2 regions of the Streptomyces sp. NBC_00459 genome follow, and region 1 is predicted to be linked to the other one. Evidence: riboswitches for the same ligand, from Rfam matches in the RefSeq annotation. Region 1 holds a riboswitch; the other holds the start of a gene.
What was found. Region 1 has a riboswitch for glycine ahead of gcvT (glycine cleavage system aminomethyltransferase GcvT). Riboswitches for the same ligand answer to the same signal wherever they lie in the genome.

Region 1 (4,408 bases):
GAACCGAGCCCTGGGCCTCCATGACGGCGACCGGAGCGAAGTTCTCCGAGGCGATCATCTCCAGGGTGGACTGCTGGCGGTTCAGCTCGGCGTCGACGGCGGCGGCGATGTCCGGGTCGAGCTCGTGCAGGGGAGTGTTCAGAAGCGACATGGGGTCAGTAGGTCCTTACGTCCTTGTGCCTGGGGGACTCAGCTGCCGGAGAACGCGGTGTACTCGTCCGCGGAGAGCAGGTCGCCCGGCTCGTCCGCGACGCGCACCTTGAAGAGCCAGCCGCCTTCGAAGGGGGCGGAGTTCACCAGTGACGGATCGTTGGAGACGTCCTCGTTGACCTCGGTGACCTCACCGGTGACCGGGGAGTACAGGTCGCTGACGGACTTGGTCGACTCCAGCTCACCGCAGGTCTCGCCCGCGGTCACCGTGGCGCCGACCTCGGGAAGCTGTACGTACACGACATCGCCGAGCGCGTTGGCCGCGTGCTCGGTGATACCGACCGTCGAGACGCCGTTCTCGGCGCCCGACAGCCACTCGTGCTCCTTGCTGTAGCGCAGCTGCTGGGGGTTGCTCATGGCCTGAATTCTCCTGTACGCGGGGGACTGGTCATGCATGGGGTTACTACAGGCACTGCCCGTCAGCAGGGCAGGACACGGGATACGGGATACCGGTTGCTTCTGACGCCGGGGTGACGGCCGGGGCTACTTCCGGCGCTTGTAGAAGGGCAGCGCCACGACCTCGTACGGCTCGTGGCTGCCCCGGATGTCCACGCCCACGCCCGCCGTGCCCGGCGCCGAGTACGCGGCGTCGACGTACGCCATCGCGATCGGCTTCCCGAGGGTGGGGGAGGGGGCGCCCGAGGTGACCTCGCCGATCACCCGGCCGCCGGCGACGACCGCGTACCCGGCGCGCGGGACGCGACGGCCCTCGGCGACCAGACCGACGAGTACCCGCGGCGGCTCGTACGAAGCGCGCTCGGCGGCCTCGCGCAGGGCCGCCCGGCCCACGAAGTCGCCCGCCTTCTCGAACTTCACGACCCTGCCGAGGCCGGCGTCGAAAGGGTTGAGGGAGGTGGTCAGTTCATGGCCGTACAGCGGCATGCCCGCCTCCAGGCGGAGCGTGTCCCGGCAGGACAGACCGCAGGGGACCAGCCCGACGGGCGTGCCCGCGTCGGTCAGCGCCTGCCACACCTTCTCCGCGTCGTCCGGCGCCACGAACAGTTCGAAGCCGTCCTCGCCGGTGTAGCCGGTGCGCGCGATCAGGGCCGGGACACCGGCGACCGTGCCCGGCAGGCCCGCGTAGTACTTCAAGCCGTCGAGATCGGCGTCGGTGAGGGCGGCGAGGATGCCGGGGGCCTGAGGGCCCTGCACGGCGATCAGCGCGTAGGCGTCCCGGTCGTCGCGGACCAGCGCGTCGAAGCCGTCGGCGCGCTCCAGCAGGGCGTCGAGCACTACCTGCGCGTTGCCCGCGTTGGCCACGACGAGGTATTCGGTCTCGGCCAGGCGGTAGACGATCAGGTCGTCCAGGATGCCGCCGTCGGCCCGGCAGATCATGGTGTAGCGGGCGCGCCCGACGGCGACCGACCCGATGTTGCCGACGAGGGCGTGGTCAAGCAGGGCGGCGGCCTCGGCCCCCGTCACGGTGATCTCGCCCATGTGGGACAGATCGAAGAGGCCGGCCTTCGTGCGCACGGCCAGGTGCTCGTCGCGCTCGGAGCCGTACCGCAGGGGCATGTCCCAGCCGGCGAAGTCGGTCATGGTCGCGCCGAGCGAACGATGCAGGGCATCGAGGGCGGTCAGACGCAGAGGGGTGCTGCTCATCGGTAGTGCTCCCAGGGCATGACGGCGAGGTCGTTCCTCCCCATCTGTCATCGGAACCTGAGAGGTTCATCGTGACCCGAAGCGTGAAAACGCAGGTCACAGACTTGCACCTTGGGTGGGACCACTGGTCACGACGACCCGCGGCCCGCTTTTCAGATGTGCCTCGCCCGCGCGGTAACGGGGCCTGAGAGATTCAAGGGAGGGACTTGCTCCTTCGGCGCCCGGGTACCCAGAGGTACCCGGAACTCTCCCGCGCGGATTCAAGCGGCCGGTATGCAGTTGGCGGGCACATCATCGCACGCATTGCTTCGGCACGGCAGGGGGACCCTTCACAGAGGGGACACAGGCCTTTCATGGATGCGCATACCGGCCTGTAGCAGGCCTGTTGCAGTAAGCGGACCCAACCGAGAGCCACCGCGTATTACCTTCTCTTTACACTCGACGGGGACGGTACTTCCCGACCCCATGGGAGGACGATCACGGTGAACAGGACCACGGCGTATGCGACGGCCTCGGCTCTCGCGCTGACCGACGCGCTGCCCAAGCAGCCCGCCGCCCCCGCCCGGGACGCGCGCGCCTCGCGCCCGGAACCCGTGATCCGCGACCTGCGGGAGCGCTCGGGCCACAGCCCGCACGGCCTCACCTTCGGCGCCCGCGACCTCGTGGTGGTCACCGGCCTGCCCGGCAGCGGCAAGTCCACGCTGATGCGCCGGGCGGTGCGCGCCACCGGCATCGACTCCCAGAACACCCGCGACCACTGGGACGCCCGTACGCCCTCCTTTCTCCCCTACGCCGTCTACCGCCCCCTCGTCCGCCTCGCCCACTACGCCGGACTGCGCCGCGCCCTGCGCTCCGGAGCCGGAGTCGTCGTGCACGACTGCGGTACGCAGGCCTGGGTGCGTGGCTGGCTGGCCCGTGAGGCCCGCCGCCGGGGCGGCATCCTGCATCTGCTCCTCCTCGACGTCACCCCGGACGAGGCCCTGGAGGGCCAGCGCGAACGCGGCCGGGGCGTCTCGCGGTACGCGTTCCTGCGCCACCGTCAGGCCGCCTCGCGGCTGCTGCGCTCGGTGGAGAAGGGGAATCTGCCGGAGGGCTGCGGCTCGGCGGTGCTGATCGACCGGGACGCGGCGGACACCCTGCGCAGGATCGACTTCGCGGACTGACAGCCGTACTCGCCGGGGCCGGTTAGGGTTTTGCCCATTAAGGGACTCCCACCAAGGGACTCACGACAGCGGTTCACAGCAGGCGGTAGGCAGATGGACATCCCGGCGGACTTCCCTCCGGACTTTTCCGGGGGCTTCCCCGCACCGGCACACCCGCATTCGCACGGCGGCTGGCCGGGCAACGAGCTGGAGGAGGTGCTCTCGGCCTCCCTCGGCGTCCCCGGCGCGGGCGCCCGCATCGTCGAGGTCCTCGGCCGCAGCTTCGTCTGGGTCCCGCTCCCGTCCGGCGGTGGCCCCTACACCGGCCCCCTCGACCTGCCCACGATGGACATCCAGGGCCAGGCGTACGTGCCGGTCTTCAGCTCGGAGGAGCAGTTCCGGCAGGTCGTCGGCGCCCATGTGTCGTACACCGTGGCCCCCGCCGTCGAGTTCGCCAGGGGCCTGCAGCCCCAGGTCGGCATCGCCGTGAACCCGGACGGCGTGGTCGGAGTCCCGCTGCCCCCGCAGGCCGTGGCCCAGCTCTGCCGCTCCGGCCGCACCGTCCTCGACGGCACCGGCGGCGGACGCGTCCGCCTCTACGAGCCCGACTGGCAGGAGGACCCGGTCGACTTCCTCGCCGCCGCGGCGACGGAGTTCGCGGGCACGGGCGTGGTCCGGACGGCCCGCCGCTGCCTGGCGGCGATCGAAACGGCAGCCCCCGTCATGTTCGTCGGCGTCGAGCTCTCCCCGTGGGACCCGCTGGCCCGCACCATCCCGATGGACGCGGTAGGCAGGGCGCTGGGCCGATCGCCCTCTCCCTGGCCGGTGAACCTGGTCTTCCTGGACGCGGCCCAGGACCCGGTGACCGACTGGCTGAGGGACAGGGTCCGCCCCTTCTATCAGCATGGATACTGACGAACGCGCCCCAGGGGCAACCCCCGGGGACGCGGGGAACCGCGCGACAAGCCACGAATCACCCGCACTCCGCCGACAACACCAGGCCCCGAGCTCTCAACGGCCTGACCAGCGGAGCGCATAAGCTAGAACGCACAACTCGGTCAGGGTTACGAAGGGGCGGTAATGGTGAGCGCGTCGGGCACGGCCGCGGCCGGTCAGGTCGAGCACATGCTGCGCCAAGTGACGCCCGGGCGTTACGACGCCTACGAGGCGCTTCTGCGCGCCCTCGCGACCCCCTCCTCCGGCCAGATCTGGATGCTGCTCTGGCACGGCCAGGCCGGTTCCCCCGACGCGCAGTACGGAAACATGCAGGTCGACGGGTACGGCTACGCGCCCTGTGTGACCTCCGCCCAGGAGCTGTCGGTCAGCGGCTGGAACAGGTCGTACGAGGTGGTCGACGGCCTCGACGTGGCCCGCACCCTCTACCCGGACCAGTACGGCCTCTGGCTCAACCCGCACTCCCCGGGCGGCGGCGTCGGTGTCCCCTGGCTCGACCT
Region 2 (4,408 bases), 5.5 Mb from region 1:
CTGGCCGAACTCGGGCCAGGTGACCGGCTCCATCTCCGTGGTCGCGTTGAGCTTCATGGTGCAGGAGCCCAGCGGGATCATGCCCCGGTCGAGCGCGTAGTCACGGTCGGCGAGCCGACGCAGGTAGCGCAGCATCGCGGTCTCGGAGTGGTACTGGTGGAACACGGGGTGGGTGAGAACGTCGTCGGTGCGCAGCAGCGCGTCCGGCAGTGTGTCCTCGGCGCCCGCGTCGAGCGCCTCGATGTCGCCCTCGACCCCGAACGCGGCCCATACGGCGCCCAGTTGGGCCCGAGTGGTGGTCTCGTCGCAGGAGACGGACACCCGGTCCGCGTCGACGAGGTGCAGGTTCACGCCGTGTTCGCGCGCGGCGGCGGCGACCTCACCGGCCTTCCCGGGCACCCGCGCGGTGAGCGTGTCGAAGTACGCCCCGTGGACGACCTCGACACCGCCCGCCGTCAGCCCCGCAGCGAGGATCGTGGCGTACCGGTGGGTGCGCCGGGCGATGGTCCGCAGCCCCTCGGGCCCGTGGTGGACGGCGTACATGCCGGCCATCACGGCCAGCAGGACCTGGGCCGTGCAGATGTTGCTGGTCGCCTTCTCGCGGCGGATGTGCTGCTCGCGCGTCTGCAGGGCGAGCCGGTACGCCTTGTGCCCGTCCGCGTCCACGGAGACACCCACGAGCCGTCCGGGCAGGCTGCGCGCGTACTGCTCGCGCACGGCCATGTATCCGGCGTGCGGCCCCCCGAAGCCCATCGGAACGCCGAACCGCTGGGTCGTCCCGACCGCGATGTCCGCACCGAGCTCACCGGGTGAGGTGAGCAGCGTCAGGGCAAGCAGATCGGCGGCGACGGTGACCACGGCACCGAGCCCGTGCGCCTGATCGACGACGGGCTTCAGGTCCCGCACGGCACCGGAGGCACCCGGGTACTGGAGGAGCACACCGTTGATCTCGCGCCCGGCGATCTCGTCCGGGATACCCGCGCTCAGGTCGGCGACGACGACCTCGACGCCGGTCGGCTCGGCCCGCGTCCGGATGACCGCGATGGTCTGCGGCAGGGTGTCCGCGTCGACGAGGAAGAGGCCCTTCTTGTTCTTGCCCATGCGCCGCGACAGCGCCATCGCCTCGGCGGCCGCGGTGCCCTCGTCGAGCAGCGAGGCCCCGGAGGTGGGCAGCCCGGTGAGGTCGGCGACCATCGTCTGGAAGTTCAGCAGCGCTTCGAGGCGCCCCTGCGAGATCTCCGGCTGGTACGGCGTGTACGCGGTGTACCAGGCCGGGTTCTCCATCACGTTCCGCAGGATGACCGGCGGGGTGAAGGTCCCGTAGTACCCGAGCCCGATCATGGACCCCAGCACCTGGTTCCGGTCGGCCAGCGACCGCAGCTCGGCCAGCACCTCGGCCTCGGTGCGGGCGGCCGGCAGGTCGAGGGCGTCGGCGTTCCTGATCACATCCGGGACCGCGGCGGCCGTCAGCTCGTCGAGCGAGCCGTATCCGACCTGCGCGAGCATCTTGGCCCGGTCCTCGTGGTCGGGCCCGATATGCCGCCGCTCGAAGGGCGTTCCCTGTTCGAGTACGGCGAGCGGAGTGCGGTGGGCGGTCATTACGGAGGCCTCCTGGTCGTCACGACCTTCGAGGGGCACCACGGCACGGGTGCCCGAACGGCCTCCCCCTCTGTCATCTCAACCTGAGAGCTTCACCGGGCCGCCAACACACTGACGTACCGGCTTTCACCGTCGGTGAGAGCGGAAGCCGTCGGCAACCGCTCTTCTTTCCAGAGTGACCTCGTCCGTGCGGTACGGGGGCCTGAGAGATTCCGGGGAGGATTTGCTCCTTCGGCGCCCTCCGAGGTTCCGGAGGACTCTCCCGCACGGGGTCAGCAGCCATTGGCCAGCCTATCAGCGGGCTCCACGCACACACCTTCGAGTGGCCGCCTTCCCGGAAGTGCTCTTTTGTAGTGCTTACGGATGAACTGCGACCATACGGAGGCGCCGTGCAGACCGACATCGATCCGCGCAGCCTGATCGGCCGCAAGGCCTTCGACCGCAACGGCACCAAGATCGGCACGATCGACGAGGTCTACCTCGACGACGCGACGGGAATGCCGGAGTGGGCGGCCATAAGGACAGGGCTGTTCAGCAGAGACGCCTTCGTACCCCTGGAGCCCAGCGAGCTGATCGACGGCACACTGCGCATCCCCTTCGAGCGGGCCCTGATCAAGGACGCCCCCGACTTCGGCGTGGGCCGCCACCTCTCCCCGGAGCAGGAACTCCAGCTCTACCACCACTACGGCCTCGATGTGGCTCCCCCGCCCCCGTTCCCGGACCACGACTTCGGCAGGCTGGCGGGCACGGACGACGCCTGATCCGACGACTCCTCGTCCGGACCGTCGGGTCTTCGCGGCGCACCGGCGACCAACGGCAGCGGGTCCGCCGGCTCCAGCGCGGGATCCTCGGTCCGGAACGTCCGCACCCGCCCCGGCTGCTCCGACTGCGGCGTCTCGAACCGGACGGTCACCCGCCCCAGCCCACTCCCCTGCACCCAGCCGTGCCCGAAGTCGGCATGCCGTACGTCGTGCCCGGTGGTCCAGTGGCGCTCGACGGGCTGCTCCTCCTCCTGCTCACCGCCCTCGTGCTCGGCCTCCTCCGCCGGATCGAGCGCCGCCAACTCCCCGGCGGCCTGCGCGAACAGATCCTCCTGGGTGAAGTCGGCGAGACCGCTGACCCCCACCCCGAGCAGCCGCACACCACCCGTCGTGTCCACCGCCTCCAGGAGACGGGCCGCCGCCTCCCGCACCACCCCGGGGTCGTCCGTGGGCCCCCGGAGCGTCTCGGACCGCGTCAGCGTGGAGAAGTCGTACCTCCGCACCTTGAGGACGATGGTCCGCCCGGACAGCCCGGCACCGCGCAGCCGCCGCACACACCGGTCCGCCAGCCGCTGCACCTCCGTCCCCACCCGGCCCCGGTCATGGATGTCCACGTCGTACGTGTCCTCGACCGACACGGACTTGGTCTCCCGCTCGGCCACCACGGGCCGCTCGTCGTGCGCCAGCGCCATCGCGTACAGCGCGTGCCCGTGCGCCTTCCCCAGCAGCCGTACGAGCTCGTCCTCGCCCGCCTCGGCCAGCTCGTCGACCGTACTGATCCCGGCCCGGCGCAGATGGTCCCCGGTCGCCGGGCCGACCCCCGGCAGGGTCCGCACCGACATCGGCCCGAGCAGCGCCCGCTCGGTGCCCGGCTCGATGACCACCAGCCCGTCCGGCTTGGCCTGCTCCGAAGCGATCTTCGCGAGCATCTTGGACGCGGCGAGCCCCACCGATCCCGTGAGCCCCGTGACAGCCCGTATGTCCGCCCGCAGCCTGATCCCGGCCAGCCGCGCCGACACCTCGTCCCAGGCCGTCCCTCCGGCCTCCAGGTCCACGAACGCCTCGTCCAGGCTCAACGGCTCCACCAGGGGCGACAGCGCGTGCAGGAGCCCCATGACCTGCTCGCTGATCAACTTGTAGAACCCGCCCCGCGGCACGAGATAGGCGGCGTTCGGCGCGAGCCTGCGCGCCTGCGCCATCGGCATCGCGGAGTGCACCCCGAAAACCCGGGCCTCGTACGACGCGGTCGCCACCACCCCGCGCGGCCCGAGCCCGCCCACCACAACGGCCTTCCCACGCAGGCTCGGCTTGGACGCCTGCTCCGCCGAGGCGAAGAAGGCGTCCATGTCGAGATGCAGGATCGTGGGCGCGTTTCTCACATCACCGATGCTGCCCTACGCCACTGACAATGCCCCGGACCCCAGGGACGGCGCTCAGACCGCCCGGTTGCGCCGCCGGGCCAGTTCGTCCGTCGGGTTGTGCCCGACGAGCGTCTCGCCGGTGTCGACGCGCTCCCCGTGCAACTGCGAGAGAGCGCTTTCCACATCCCGCCACACCACGCCGACGGCGATACCGAAAATGCCCTGCCCGCCCTGGAGCAGCGCGTGCACCTCGTCGGGGGAGGTGCACTCGTAGACGGTCGCACCGTCGCTCATCAGCGTCATGCGCTCCAGATCTCGGAACTCGCACGCCCTGAGATGCTGAACCGCCGTACGGATGTTCTGCAGCGAGACGCCGGTGTCGAGAAAGCGCTTCACGATCTTCAGGACCACAACGTCCCGGAAGCTGTAGAGCCGCTGCGTCCCCGATCCGTGCGCGGGCCGCACACTCGGCTCGACCAGACCGGTGCGCGCCCAGTAGTCCAACTGCCGGTATGTGATGCCGGCCGCCGCGCACGCCGTCGGACCGCGGTAGCCGATCTCCTCGGACGCCATGGAAGTCGTCCCTCCGCTGCCTGTTACAGCCGTCGGCCGCCGCGGAACGTGATCGGCCGCGCTGCTGTGATGGGGGTCCCCCCAGCTCGAGCGGAGCCGAGAGTCTGGGGGAGG

Region 2: linked by a shared signal. The riboswitch ahead of gcvP (aminomethyl-transferring glycine dehydrogenase) and the one ahead of gcvT (glycine cleavage system aminomethyltransferase GcvT) in region 1 are both predicted to bind glycine.

What each region holds. Positions count from the first base shown of each region.
Region 1 covers NZ_CP107903.1:6,944,293-6,948,700, forward strand. Annotated here, with positions in the region: gene glyA (serine hydroxymethyltransferase) at 1-151, opposite strand, end outside; gene gcvH (glycine cleavage system protein GcvH) at 190-567, opposite strand; gene gcvT (glycine cleavage system aminomethyltransferase GcvT) at 694-1,812, opposite strand; glycine riboswitch at 1,847-1,974, opposite strand; glycine riboswitch at 1,975-2,075, opposite strand; gene OHN74_RS30825 (AAA family ATPase) at 2,289-2,975, shown strand; gene OHN74_RS30830 (enhanced serine sensitivity protein SseB) at 3,069-3,869, shown strand; gene OHN74_RS30835 (enhanced serine sensitivity protein SseB C-terminal domain-containing protein) at 4,038-4,408, shown strand, end outside.
Region 2 covers NZ_CP107903.1:1,462,448-1,466,855, forward strand. Annotated here, with positions in the region: gene gcvP (aminomethyl-transferring glycine dehydrogenase) at 1-1,599, opposite strand, end outside; glycine riboswitch at 1,780-1,874, opposite strand; gene OHN74_RS06270 (PRC-barrel domain-containing protein) at 1,989-2,360, shown strand; gene OHN74_RS06275 (DNA polymerase IV) at 2,282-3,739, opposite strand; gene OHN74_RS06280 (MerR family transcriptional regulator) at 3,794-4,408, opposite strand, start outside.